2 regions of the Sporosarcina sp. P12(2017) genome follow, and region 2 is predicted to be linked to the other one. Evidence: riboswitches for the same ligand, from Rfam matches in the RefSeq annotation. Region 2 holds a riboswitch; the other holds the start of a gene.
What was found. Region 2 has a riboswitch for S-adenosylmethionine ahead of metK (methionine adenosyltransferase). Riboswitches for the same ligand answer to the same signal wherever they lie in the genome.
Positions count from the first base shown of each region.

Region 1 (7,454 bases), on a different contig from region 2:
ACGAGGCTAATTGAGCCCGTTTCAGCTATCGCAAAATTGCAGCCAGTAACACCTATGTCTGCATCCAAGAATTCTTGACGCAGTTTTTCACGTGCATGCAAAGCTAATTCTTCAGGTTTAGAAGTATTTTGATAATCTAACTTCTGCTCAAAAACTTCACGAATTTGTTCTCTGTTTTTATGAAGTGCTGGTGCTACAATATGTGAGGGTGGATCATGATCATCTACTTGAAGGATATACTCGCCTAAGTCTGTCTCTATGACTTCGCATCCAGCTTCTTCTAGAACGGCATTTAGATTAATTTCTTCTGTTACCATGGATTTCGACTTCACTACTTTTTTGCCATCTTTTTTCTTGATGACATCCCGAACATAATCACTCGCTTCTTCAGCTGTCTTCGCAAAAAACACATGACCACCACGTTGTGCAACATTTTCACTTAGCTGATATAAATAGTAATCCAAGTTTTCAAGAACATGCTGACGAATTTCTTCTCCGTGTGAACGCCATTCTTCCCAACTACCTAACTCTTCTGCAGCGTCTAGTCTTCTGCCATGCAAACGTTCCTGTGCACTCGCCACTGCCTGTCTCATGAAATCATCTGAAATATTATCCTTTGTTCGATCTGTAAAGTTTTTCTTGCTGAACTTCATCGCCATTGCTATCACCTCACTTTTTTAATTTACTCGTGATTATTCAATACTTGCGCGATATGCATAACCCTGATCGGCTTGCCCATACGCTCTGCACGCCCTCCAATATTCATGAGGCAGCCACAGTCCGCCCCAATTAAATAATCTGCCTCTGTCGCCATGGCACTATCGACCTTCTCATCTACCATCTGTTCAGAGATATCTCCCATCTTAACGGAGAATGTTCCGCCAAATCCGCAGCAATTATGCGCATTGGGTAAAGGGATCATTTCCAGTCCTTCCACTTGATTCAAAAGCTTTCTCGGTTCTTCACTAGCGCCTAGTAATCTCGTCATATGGCAAGACGGATGATACGTCGCTTTTCCTATCAATTTTGCTCCTACGTTTTCCACTTGCAATACATTTACAAGGAACTGAGTGAACTCATATGTTTTATCTGCCAGCTCCTGTGCTCTTGGTAACCAATCGTGATCATCTTTGAAAACATCAGGATACAATTTAAACATGGTCGCACAAGATCCTGAAGGTGTGACAACATACTCCGCATTTTCAAATGTCTTAATCATATTCTTCATTGCTGATTTTGAATTTTCTACGTAACCGCTGTTATAAGCAGGCTGTCCGCAGCATACTTGTCCTTTTGGAAACGATAATTCACAGCCTTGTCTCTCTAATACTTCAACCATGTCTTTACCGGCTTCTGCATAGAACATGTCTACAAGACACGTGATAAATAAGCTTACTTTCATCTCACTTCACTCCTTCACTAGGACACCCCCGCGCAATCGACAGGTCATCAGATGACTAACATTTTACATAGCATACTACAAAGTTCTGTCAATTGACAGAGCATTCATTTATTTGGCTATAAAAAAATTCACTCAAAAGAAAATGAGTGAATAATGTTATTCTTTTACTGACTTCCAATGATTTATTAGAACAGACTCCACATTCAGAAGATGGGCTTGCATAGTACTTGACGCATTTTCTGGTTGCTGTGATTTAATCGCTAAAAAGATGGCCTCATGCTCATCATGCAAACGTTCTACTGTCGCAGTCTCCGAATAAAGACAAATACGACGCGTCTCTCTCATCGATTCACTCATCAGTCCCGCAACTTGGCTCAACAAGTTTACCAACAACGGATTTTTTGTTGCTTCTGCGATTGCAAAATGAAAGTCCAAATCCGCTTTTTCACCTAGCAAAATATCCCCGGCATGCTTTTTCATTTCATTGAGTGCTGTTTCCATCTTTTCCAAATCGTATACTGTACGGGATTCTGCTGCATTCGCCGCGGCTCCGGTCTCAACTATTTTTCTCACAGCTAATAAATATTGAATATCCTGTTGATTCATGAGCATGGCACTCTGTAACGGGAAGATCATATCGACGGGTGAGAATTCCTTGACATATGTCCCCTCTCCTTGTCGCATTTCGATAAGCCCTCTAGCACGTAATGTTGATAAGGCTTCGCGAATTGTTGATCTGCCAACAGTAAAGTTTTCAGCCAGTTGCTGCACAGAATCCAATTTATCACCTGGCTTTAACTCTCCAGACTGAATAGAACCCAATAAACTATCCGCCACTTCTTCATATATTTTCTTCGGTTTAATCTGCTTATATTTCATGTTGCTCACTCCGTCCTATCACTTATCAAGCGCGATTTCTCCAGTTGCAGCAGGTTCCTTTTATGCTCTTTCCCATCTCGATAGCCTGACAATCCTCCACTCTTTGCAATCACACGGTGACAAGGCACCACGATCAATACAGGATTCTTGCCTATTGCAGATGCTACAGCGCGAACAGCTGATGCTTTTCCTATTTGTTCTGCAATTTCTGAATAGGTTACGACTTCACCATAGGGTATCTGTTGTAGCGTTTCCCATACTTGCAGTTGAAATGGTGTTCCCTTTAAATCAAGAGGCAGCGCTAAAAGATCGTTAGTCCTCCCCGAAAAATACCCTTTGAGCTGATTGCTATAGACTTCAAGCTTTGTTTCGTCTTCCTTTAATCCTTCATTATCAAATCGCTTAGCCCAATCCTTCGGTTGTTCTAAACTATTTTCGGCTAGCCCCACGTAGCAAAGTCCCTTTTCTGTAGCAGCTAGTATTACTGACCACCCGTCGAAATTAAATCGTGTCCAATAAACCAGTGTGTCCACTCCCTTTATCCGAATAATTTTAAGCCAACAGCACCGAGAATAATGAGCGATAAAAAGAAAAGGCGTTTGACGCTAGCAGATTCTTTGAATATCAAAATCCCCATCAATACAGCTCCAGCTGCTCCTAAACCGGTCCATACTGCGTAGGCTGTACTCATCTGAATTTCACGCATAGCAAGAGACAGGAAAACAAAGCCGAAACCAAATATCCCGACAATGAGTAACAATCTTTTAATAGAACGTTTTTGTAAATAGTAATTGATGCTTACCACACCAAAAATCTCACCGAGACTGGCAATAGCCAAGTACACCCAAGCCATCGTCAGCCACCTCCTTCAGTATCTACTTGTTCATCTGTAGTCAACTTGATGCCAACTACCCCGATGACAATTAATCCGATAAAAGTCAGCGTAACCCACGTGAAACCTGCTTGAAAGACGAATATATCCACCAAAAGGATTGCCGCGGCTCCCGACCCGGTAAAGACTGCATACACCGTGCCTGAAGGTAATTTTTCGCATGCCTTGATAATGAAATAAAAGCTTAATACAATGGCCACACCTGTTCCAGTCCATTGAATTGCCGTTTCAGAGTAACGGAGACCGACTACCCAGAAAATCTCTATAACAGCCGCTAGGGCGACATAACTCCAAGCCAAATTAAATATCTCCTTTCTGTCATGAATAGCTCTATAAGTATAGCAAATCTTTTGCAATAACAAAAAATCAGCCGATGACGATAAAAGGAAGCTTGCTTCTAGTATATCCGCATGATAGAATAAATCCGTCAACAGTTTTTCCTATATTGTGAATATTCTTATCGAGAGAGACGGAGGGATAGGCCCAGCGATGTCTCAGCAACCAGCCTCAGGCACGGTGCTAATTCCAAGGGTGACACCACCTTGAAGATGAGAATACTGTATACACTTGTATGTTCGAGGGCCTATTCGAAAAGAAGAGGTTCTTTTTTATTTTGCTGGGGGGATGGATATTCATGACAAACAATGGATTAGAAACCAGATTAGTACAACTCGGGAACCACAGTGATGAGAAAACCGGAGCAGTCAATACGCCTATTTACTTGTCTACAGCGTACCACCATGAAGGTCTAGGGAAATCGACGGGATATGATTACACACGAACAAAAAATCCTACGCGTTCTATCTTAGAGGATGGTATCGCGAACTTGGAATCCGGTGATCAAGGATTTGCGTGTAGTTCCGGAATGGCAGCCATTCAACTAATTTTATCCTTATTTAAGACAGGTTCAGAACTACTGGCACCTGAAGACTTATATGGCGGCACCTATCGTTTATTTAATCAATATGAAGAGACGTACAATGTTAAGACGCGATACTTATCGTTCGATGATGTTTCAGAAGTTGAGCAAGCGATTACTGATCGTACAAAAGCGATTTTCTTAGAAACGCCTACAAACCCATTAATGCAAAACATAGCAATTAGGACGTATGCAGAATTGGCGAAAAAGCATGGCTTATTGCTAATTGTCGATAATACATTCCTAACACCCTATTTCCAGCGACCTATTGAAGAAGGCGCAGATATCGTCATTCATAGCGCAACGAAATATATCGGTGGACATAATGACGTACTAGCAGGTTTAGTCGTCGCAAAGGGTGAGGAATTATGCGAACGTCTATTTACTAACCATAATGCGATTGGGGCTACATTGTCCCCTCTTGATTCATGGCTTGTCGTACGCGGTCTGAAAACATTACATTTACGCATGAAACAGCATGACGCAAATGCAAAAGCGATGGTATCTTATTTAGAACAAGAACCTCTCATTGTCGACGTGCTCTACGCTGGAATCGGTGGTATGTTGTCATTCCGAGTACAGAATAGTGAATGGGTAGGACCATTCCTTGAAAACATGAACCTCATTTCATTTGCCGAGAGTTTGGGCGGTGTGGAAAGCTTCATCACGTATCCGACTACACAGACGCATATGGATATCCCATTAGAAGAACGTAATCGCCGTGGAGTGGATGATCGTTTGCTACGCTTCTCTGTTGGTGTAGAAGATGTAGATGATTTGATTGCTGATGTAAAACAAGCTCTTTATGCTGCAAAAGAAATAGTAGAAGGCGTAAAAATTCAATAATAATAAACCGCACAACTCGAACCGTCAGTTACACTATGGCAGTTCGAGTTTTTTTGTAGTTAAAGAAAAGATGCTAAACCCTTCAATAGTTAGATGTTAAAGTATATACTGAAAAAGAACATACATTTATTATTGGAGGCGAGATTGTTGAATCGTTTAGAAAATAAAGTAGCAGTAGTAACTGGCGCCGGGTCTGGAATTGGACGAGAAATTGCTGAGCTCTATGCCCGTGAAGGTGCGAAGCTTATCATCGCAGATATGAATATGGAAGGTGCAGAAGAAACTGTCCAGACGATTAAAAATGCTGGCGGTCAAGCGCTGGCAGTTAAGACCAATGTCACGGTGGAAGAAGATGTACAAAGAATGACTGATACAGCAGTGGAGCAATTCGGCACACTGGATATTCTAGTGAACAATGCCGGTATTATGGACAATATGTACGCTGCAGCTACAGTTACGGATGAGATATGGGACAAAGTATTAGCGATCAACACAACAGGTGTCATGCGTGCAACTCGTAAAGCATTAACTATTTTCGAAGAGAAAAAAGCAGGCGTGATCGTCAACATGGCTTCTATCTCAGCGGTGACAGGTGGTCGAGGTGGTCTGGCTTACACCGCATCAAAACACGCGGTGGCAGGGATGACAAAAAGTGTCGCTTCTCAATACGGTCCCTTAAACATCCGCTGTAACGCAATTGCACCAGCACAAATCCCAACTAATATTACAAACAGCCTAACTCAACCAGATGAATTCGGCATGAAACAAGCTCTAAGAGGCGTAAATATGATGAGCCGTCCTGGAACAAAGGAAGAGATCGCAAACATTGCACTATTCCTTGCATCAGATGAATCCTCTTATGTTAACGGTGTCATCATGGAAGCTGACAATGGATGGTCTGCATATTGAGATTTAATCTCTCGTAGAAATAAGACTTGGAAATATTTGATTACATTCATACAAAAAAGCATCCAAAATTTTGGATGCTTTTTTGTATTAGTGAGCTTGATGCCATTTTTTCTTTTCACTTGCATAGACGACCGCTGCCGGTGCTGCGATAAACGCAAGTGCCGCCAATCCGGCGAACATACCTGTCAGTTCTTTACTTCCAAAGGAAAATCCAGCTGCTGCACCTAATGCAATCCCTGCTACTACCGCCAACGCAACAATCTTATACATGTTAGATCCCCGACCTTTCATTTGTAAGACGCGATCGTCTTTCCGATTTATTCGTTGCTTTTAGCATACTCTCATTGAGAACCTTTTTCAAGTACAATTGAGAATCTTTTTCAACGAATGTTAAAATGTATGGTTATCGTATGTTGTAAGCAGCGGTTTAATGTGCAGAAGACACAAAAAAACGTCAAGGCTTTTACACCTTGACGATCGAAGTATTTATTATTTTTCTAAAATTTTTAGTGATTCGCGATTAAAAGCTGGAATATCGTCAGGTGTACGGCTTGTTACAAGTTGGTTCTGACAGACTACTACTTCTTTGTCTGCGTATTTTGCACCTGCATATTCCATATCTACACGAATGGACGTATATCCTGTTGCATCTCGCCCTTCAAGCGCTTTCGCTGTAATGAGCAATTGTGGACCATGACAAATTGCGAATACAGGTTTTTTTGCATCCATAAATTCTTTGACAAATTTCACAAAACGATCATCTGCACGTAAAATGTCCGGTGAAAACCCGCCCGGAATAAATAATGCGTCATAATCTGACGATTTAGCGTCAGCAATTGCTTTATCAATTCCCACTTTTGTATTTTCTTTCATACCCGTTACTTCTGTTCCTGCTTCAGCGCCAATCACTTCTACTTCGTGTCCAGCTTCCTTATACGCGGCAGCCGGTTTCATATATTCTGAGTCCTCAAACATATCACCAAGTACTGTTGCAATTTTAGCCATAATGCTTACCACTCCTTATGTGATGTTCTGTAAATACTATTCCACATTATAAAGAGTCTAAACATCATCACCCGTGATCTAGTTATTCTATAATTAGTTATTGGATATATTTGTTGCTAAGTGGAATTCTTCCCTATCCGTATAATTCTGTCTGCATTAGGGTTACTATATAATAGTGTTGCATGTAGACAAGCCCCTCTTAAAAACATGAATAGGAATGTTTTTAAGCTGTAAATACTAAATAAAGGTGATGAATGCTGTGGGAGTACACCAATACTTTAAAAGCTTATCTGATTTAGAACTAATTATTCGTTGTCCTGGAAAGTTCAAATTTCAGGAGCATTCTGTCGCTAGCCATTCATTTAAAGTAACAAAAATTGCTCAGTTCCTCGGGACAGTTGAAGAGGAATCTGGACAGAATGTGGATTGGAAAAGCCTATATGAAAAGGCTTTGAACCATGATTACGCAGAACTATTTACAGGGGATATTAAGACACCTGTAAAATACGCTTCGAAAGAATTGAAAAAACTATTCGGTGAAGTAGAAGAAGAAATGACAAGAAGTTTTATAGAAAAAGAATTTCCTACTGAGTTTCAAGCTA
Region 1 covers NZ_PDYL01000011.1:114,324-121,777, reverse strand. Annotated here, with positions in the region: gene CSV80_RS10760 (LutB/LldF family L-lactate oxidation iron-sulfur protein) at 1-659, opposite strand, end outside; gene CSV80_RS10755 ((Fe-S)-binding protein) at 683-1,402, opposite strand; gene CSV80_RS10750 (FadR/GntR family transcriptional regulator) at 1,559-2,281, opposite strand; gene CSV80_RS10745 (methylated-DNA--[protein]-cysteine S-methyltransferase) at 2,287-2,814, opposite strand; gene CSV80_RS10740 (DMT family transporter) at 2,820-3,134, opposite strand; gene CSV80_RS10735 (DMT family transporter) at 3,137-3,472, opposite strand; SAM riboswitch class I at 3,628-3,728, shown strand; gene CSV80_RS10730 (methionine biosynthesis PLP-dependent protein) at 3,808-4,938, shown strand; gene CSV80_RS10725 (glucose 1-dehydrogenase) at 5,086-5,847, shown strand; gene CSV80_RS10720 (hypothetical protein) at 5,935-6,117, opposite strand; gene CSV80_RS10715 (type 1 glutamine amidotransferase domain-containing protein) at 6,337-6,852, opposite strand; gene CSV80_RS10710 (HD domain-containing protein) at 7,112-7,454, shown strand, end outside.
Region 1: linked by a shared signal. The riboswitch ahead of CSV80_RS10730 (methionine biosynthesis PLP-dependent protein) and the one ahead of metK (methionine adenosyltransferase) in region 2 are both predicted to bind S-adenosylmethionine.

Region 2 (7,454 bases):
CAACTCAGATCGCATTCATCTGTTTTCTTTTTCGAGAGGTGGAATCATGGCATTATGGACGGCCATTATGCGCGATGATTTAACTTCCATGGTGACATGGGCAGGAGTCTCAGACGTGATATTCACGTACAAAGAGCGACAGGACATGCGCAGGATGATGAAGCGTGTCATTGGTGGAACGCCGAATAATCAACCAGATGCGTATCGTGAGAGAACAGCATTGTTCCGAACGGAAGATATCGATATTCCGACACTGATTATTCATGGAACACTCGATACGAATGTGTCTTTTGAACAGGCATTATTGCTGGAGAATGCATTGCGTGATGAGAATAAAGAATTTGAAACTTGGTACTTAGAAGGCTACACGCATTATATTCCTCCTGAAATGAACCGGAAACTTGTGAAAGATGCAGTGGATTGGATGAAGAGGCAATGAAGTGGATAGGCTAGGTTAAATGTGTTTGATCAGCTATTCTTGGTCGTTACTCGATTTAGTATTTGGTATTGAAAGTAGCGAGTGTCATGCTTTGGACCCGCGCAGGCACGTGGGGGATTGCCTACAGCCATAAGCCAACTGGCGATAGTGCTACCAGTTGTCTCATGGCCACGGCCTACCCCGCAGTTGTGCCTGCGCTGCTACGGGGGGAGAAGTTAGGTTGTGTTTTATAGTAGATGATAACCAGCGACTGTGTGCTACTGAGCTTTTATCTTCGCAAAGCAACTACCTACTGCCGTATCTTACGTATCCGTATCAAAGCCAAAAGAAATTTAAAACCAAAAAAGAGGCTGACCAGGAATTCCTGGTCAGCCTTTTTCATATGTCATTACTTAATAACGGGTGGTCCGCCTTTGATTGCGATGTCTTCTGAAACGTGTGAGAATTTCTTGAAGTTCTCACGGAATGCATCAGCCAAACGGTTTGCTTCTTTATCGTATTCGTTCGGATCTTCCCAAGCGTAACGAGGGTGTAGAACATTACTTGGTACGCCTTCGATTTCAATAGGCATATTCAAGCCAAAGATTTCGTTCTTCTTTGTTTCTACATTATCCAATTTACCGGCAATTGCAGCGCGTACCATTGAACGTGTGTAGCCCAAGTTCATACGTGAACCTACACCATAGATTCCGCCAGTCCATCCTGTATTCACAAGGAATACTTTTGAACCGTGCTCATCAATTTTCTTTCCAAGCATCTCTGCATATGTTGCTGCAGGAAGTGGTAAGAATGGTGAACCGAAACAAGTAGAGAATGTTGGTTCAGGAGCAGTGATTCCACGCTCAGTTCCAGCAAGTTTAGAAGTGAAACCGCTCAAGAAGTGGTACATTGCCTGTTCTTTTGTAAGAATCGAGATTGGAGGCAATACGCCAGAAGCATCAGCTGTAAGGAAGATGATGTTCTTCGGGTGACCAGCAACAGACGGTGTCACGATATTGTCAATGTTTTCAATCGGATAAGCAGCACGTGTGTTTTCTGTTAATGATTTATCATCATAATCTGGAGTGCGCGTTTCTTCATCCAGTACTACGTTTTCTAAAACAGCACCGAAACGGATTGCTCCGAAGATTTCAGGTTCTTTTTCAGCAGAAAGGTTGATACACTTTGCGTAACATCCACCTTCAATGTTAAATACGCCATTATCAGACCAGCCGTGCTCATCGTCACCAATAAGTTTACGGTTAGCATCTGCTGAAAGTGTCGTTTTACCTGTTCCAGAAAGACCGAAGAATAAAGCTACATCGCCTTCTTCTCCAACGTTTGCTGAACAGTGCATAGATAAGATATCTTGCTCTGGAAGCAAGAAGTTCATAACAGAGAAAATAGACTTTTTCATTTCTCCAGCGTACTCTGTACCACCGATCAAGACGATGCGCTTTTCAAGCGACACAATGATGAACGTTTCAGAGTTTGTGCCATCCACTTCTGGATCCGCTTTGAATGAAGGGGCAGCCAAAATTGTGAATTGCGATTCGTGTGTTTTTAATTCTTCTTCGGTTGGACGGATGAATAATTGGTGAACAAACAGATTTTGCCAAGCTAATTCATTAATTACTTGGATAGACAATTGAGAGTCTTTATCTGCTCCTGCAAACCCTTTAAATACAAAGAGTTCATCTTTTATCTTCAAATGATCAATGACTTTCGTGTATAATGAATCAAAGATCTCTTCTGAAATTGGACTGTTCGTGCTACCCCAATCTACTTTATCCTTAGACACTGCATCTTCAACGATGAATTTGTCCTTAGGTGAGCGTCCTGTATATTTACCTGTACGTGCAGTGATCGCACCGTCGGCAGAAAGTTTAGCTTCGTCTCTTGCCACTGCTTTTTCCGTTAATTCTGCTACAGACGCTTGGATCGTCACGTTGCTTCCACTAAGAAGACTTTTTAAGCTATCATCAATTTTTGCAGATATCATGTTTACATACCGTCCTTTGCGTAGTCGATTTATTTTTATCTTAATAAGAATATCCTAATTCGTAAATAGTATAACACATTAAGAATATTAATCTATACTAATGGAAAACTCAAGTGATTTAGGATAAATAATTTGACAAAATCCAAACTTTTTAATACGATGTGACATGAACGGATACTCTTATCCCGAGTTGGTGGAGGGTACAGGCCCTGTGAAACCCGGCAACCTGCAATAGACGTACGTCTAACGCGAAGGTGCCAAACCTGAAGCAAGGTTTAATTCCTTGGACGATAAGAGTGAAAGGTGCTGCGCGTGAAATTTTGCCTTTTACTCATGGATTGAAAATGAGTGGAGGGCTTTTTATATTGTCTAGCCCTGAATCCTTATGGTATATGCTTGACGTCTAGGCGTGGAACTTTACCAGGGACTTATGAGAGTACCGTATCATGATGCTTAATATAGGGGGAAACAAAATGACAAACCGTCGACTGTTTACATCAGAATCAGTTACAGAAGGCCATCCTGACAAGATGTGCGACCAAATATCAGACGCAATTTTAGATGCGATCCTAACGGAAGATCCAAATGCGCGTGTGGCATGTGAAACGAGCATCACGACTGGACTCGTATTAGTAATGGGAGAAATCACTACAACAACGTATGTGGATATTCCGAAAGTCGTTCGCGACACTGTAAAGGAAATCGGGTATGTTCGTGCGAAATATGGCTTCGATTACGAGACGTCCGCTGTACTAACTTCCATTGACGAGCAATCACCTGAAATCGCTGCAAGTGTCAACGTGGCACTCGAAGCACGTGAAGGCTCTATGTCAGATGAAGAATTAGATGCAATCGGTGCAGGAGATCAAGGTCTAATGTTTGGATATGCATGTAATGAAACGCCGGAATTAATGCCTTTACCAATTAGCCTTTCTCATAAATTGGCACATCGCTTGGCGCAGGCACGTAAAGAGGAACTTATTACGTATTTACGTCCTGACGGAAAAACACAAGTAACGGTAGAATACGATCAAGATAATAATCCCGTGCGAATTGACACAATCGTTATTTCCACACAACACCACCCTGAAGCGACACTCGAGCAAATCGAGAAGGATATAAAGAAAGTTGTCATTGATGCAGTAGTTCCAAAAAACTTATTGGACGAGCATACTAAATACTTCATTAATCCTACTGGCAGCTTTGTTGTAGGTGGACCTCAAGGAGATTCCGGTCTGACTGGACGTAAAATCATCGTTGATACGTACGGTGGATATGCCCGTCATGGTGGCGGTGCTTTCTCGGGGAAAGACGCTACAAAAGTAGACCGTTCCGCTTCTTATGCAGCACGCTATGTTGCAAAGAACATCGTTGCAGCAGGACTTGCTGAACATTGTGAAGTTCAGTTGGCGTATGCTATTGGAGTAGCAAGCCCGGTTTCGATTTCGATCAATACATTCGACACCGGTAAGCTGTCCGAGACTCAATTAGTGGAGTTCGTACGCGAATTATTTGACCTTCGACCAGCGGGAATCATCAAAATGCTTGACCTACGTCGTCCAATCTACAAACAAACAGCAGCATACGGTCACTTCGGCCGCACTGATATCGAATTGCCATGGGAACAGACGGATAAAGTGGAAGCGTTGAAAGAACTTGCTAGTAACGTACGTGTGAAACACTAAAGTACTGGAATGCAGAAAGAGAACTCACAGTCTCTTTCTGCATTTTTTATTTGTTCGCTGGCGAAATACGAAGAGGAATCACTTCATAGTCTGCCTCTTTACAAGCTACTTGCAATCCTTTAGCCTCAATATCATTTTTTAACACCTTCTTTTGCTTCACTTCCACATCAAACGAACTGCTGAATGGATAATCCTTTACCTTAATCGTGTGCTGATCTGCAAAGTATATTCCAATTCGTCCTATCGGTAATGAATGGAAATTGTCTGGAGAAGGAATACCATCACGAAAAAATATATGTTCATTTGCTTTGTCTACACCTGGTTCATTCACACAGCAATACAAGGAAAAATTATCAGCAAGCTGAAGCAAAGCGAAATGCTTTTCAAATAGTTCTTTATTGAACCCCACGACTTCTTTACGTAATCGTTCTCGACGACTCTGTTCACCCTCGATAAATAGCTTTGCTTCTTTCCTGTTATTGCCCTGAATAAACTGTTCATAATGAAGACTGCAAAGTATAGCTGCATAAAGATCTATATTTTCTACAACATCAATCCCTTGACGATAAAGTACCGTTTTAGGGAGAGTCGGAAAGTCAGAGAATTGAAATGGTGCAGACTTCGCATCGTTCCGAAAAGGTTGTTCGTCAAAAGGAGCCCAACCGATGTCGTGGTTCCTAATAGCAGTTAGTACAGAATGACGCCATTGATCATCAGGAAACATCTCCTTTTTCCAGTGTTTCATTAATTCTTCAGCTAGGTGTGCATGATGATGTTGTTGCACGAAGCTGAATGACTTCTTGTGTTCACGTACAATCATTGTACTTCATCCTTTCTTGTCAGGAGGAGCGTCGTCATTTTGTATGACTTCTTCTTTTATCTTTTCTTGTACTTTTTCCATTCTCTCTACTTCTTCCTGATACATTTCCTCTGCTTCTGTTGTAGCCGGAATAATAGGCTCTTCATTGAAGTCGACACGTTTTCCGTATCGTAGAAGTTCATAAATGATCATTCCGTTATTCGGCTTACCATTTACCGTTTTCATTGGAATAGAGTCAAATAGCACGAAATAGAAAGCATAGAAAATAAAACGGTTCCAGAATGTTTTAGAGTCTTCGAAAAAACCATTTGCAATCAGTGCATTCATTGTGAGCGCCACGACAACATTAATCAAAATGGGCCCTGCATATATACATATATAAGCAAAATTACTTTTCCTCTTCACTGAATCAAATGAAAACCAGCTATTCACATGATAATATTTTCGTATATCTAAAACGCCTAATTTTAAAAGTCTGGGTCCAGAACCAATAGTGAGTCTGGCATTTTTCACACCGAAGAGCCCACTAATAACAAAATACCCAGCTTCTCTTAGGAATGTAACGACAGGTAAAATGATGAAACAAGAAATTACCAAGCCGAGGAGGTCTGCTAAACCAAACATATCATGTCGACTCCTTCTATAAGTTCTTCATATGATGATTCAATGGTGTAATAGTAAAATACCCATTTTCCTCAAAATAAATCGTTTTAGTAATATTATGATATAAACATACTAGTAGAAGTTATGTTTAAATTAAAAGAGAGCGGGAAATTATAAAGTATTAGCCGAATACACGTAGTTTTCTGAGGAGGAATAGAACATGGCGAAAATAGCAGTAGAAATACCATTTGATGATGTGAAACAAGCCTTAGAAGAAAAAGGACATGAAGTGAAGATGTTTGCAAGTGATGAACATCTAAGCGGCTATGACATGGGTGTTGTACGTGCATTAAGCGATGTCAACATCGACCAATTCGACTTCCCAGTAGTGAGCATTGAAGGCAACTCCGTACAAGACATTGTAGAAGATGTAGAAAAAAGAGTACATCGCTAATAATTGAATATATTCTATCTTAGAACTGAAGAACAAATCCAACAGGGAATTGTTCTTCAGTTTTTTGCATAGAAAATAAAAGAATTGATCGTAGGCGCCTGCTTGCTACGTTTAGTAAAGGTGATTCCGCGTCATTTTGCTTTAGGAAGTTGACAAGAAGCCAATGGGACAGTAAACTGATCAACATTGACTCGTGAGTCAATGAATAAAAAGAAGTGAGTTGAAAAACCTTTATGTCCCTCCGAAGGAATGAAAAGATTCAAGAGATTCGCGATGTTCGGCAGCACGAATTAAAAGAAGCCGCTATCGAATTATTTGGTACGAAAGGGTACGCAGCAACAAAAATTAGTGATATCACAAATAAAGCCGAACAAAGTCACGGCTTGTTTTACCACTACTTCAAGTCAAAAGAAGATCTGTACGTTAAGGTTATTCTTGAGTTACTCACTGTCATCATCGGTACAGTTGATCAAGCAGAGGAAAAACATGACAGTCCTTTAAAGCAATTGGAATGGCTTACTGAAGTAACCCACTCTGGCTCATTAAGAGATGGGGTACATCGCCATATCTTGATCATGCAAGCTTTGTATTCGGATCATTTAACACAAGAAGTGAAAGAAGAGATTGTGGAAAAATATCGATTCATGGTTGAACGTATTGAACATATTATTATTAGAGGACAAATCTCCGGAGAGTTTATTGAAGGAGATGCAGAAGAATTAGCTGTGTATCATTTATCTTTAGTGCATGGTTTGTTATTAACAAATGCTCGGAAAATTTCACCCATTAAAGTATCAGCTGAAAAAGTATTGCGCCAACTTAAACGGCATCCAGGACAGGGGGATGACCAATGAAACGCATGTTAAAACCAACGATCATTTCCATCTCGATGGCAACGGTTATGGCGGGAGCTGCTATTTCTCCAGCCCTTGGATTGATTGCAGCAAACTTCCCAGAGGCAAATCCGGTGATGATCAAGCTGATTTTAACCGCTCCTTCTTTATTCATCATTCCATTTACATTTATCTCCAGTTGGTTAACGTCAAAGATACCTAAACGCACAGTTGCTTTGATCGGTTTATTCATTTATGTATTCGCAGGGGTAGGAGCACAATTCACCAATACGATTGAAATGTTACTAGCCTTTCGATTTGTGTTAGGAGCAGGCGTCGGTTTAGTGATGCCACTTGGGATCACGTTAATTAGTGATCACTTTAGAGGTCGAGAGCAAGTGAAGATGATGGGGTATAATTCAGCATTCAGTAATTTTGGTGGAATCGTAACGATGATGCTGGCAGGTTACTTAGCCGCGATCAGTTGGAGAGCTCCATTTAATGTATATTTAATGGGTGTCGTGATTTTCATTATGGTCTTCCTATTCTTGCCGAAAGACACTCCGCTTACACAGGATAAAAGCATAAAAAGAAGTAAAATACCGCTGATGGTTTTTGGATATGCAGCAGCTTCTGCAG
Region 2 covers NZ_PDYL01000026.1:15,118-22,571, reverse strand. Annotated here, with positions in the region: gene CSV80_RS16290 (alpha/beta hydrolase family protein) at 1-439, shown strand, start outside; gene pckA (phosphoenolpyruvate carboxykinase (ATP)) at 828-2,420, opposite strand; SAM riboswitch class I at 2,598-2,717, shown strand; gene metK (methionine adenosyltransferase) at 2,894-4,105, shown strand; gene CSV80_RS16275 (DUF3891 family protein) at 4,152-4,925, opposite strand; gene CSV80_RS16270 (hypothetical protein) at 4,932-5,549, opposite strand; gene CSV80_RS16265 (YkuS family protein) at 5,749-5,982, shown strand; gene CSV80_RS16260 (TetR/AcrR family transcriptional regulator) at 6,216-6,836, shown strand; gene CSV80_RS16255 (MFS transporter) at 6,833-7,454, shown strand, end outside.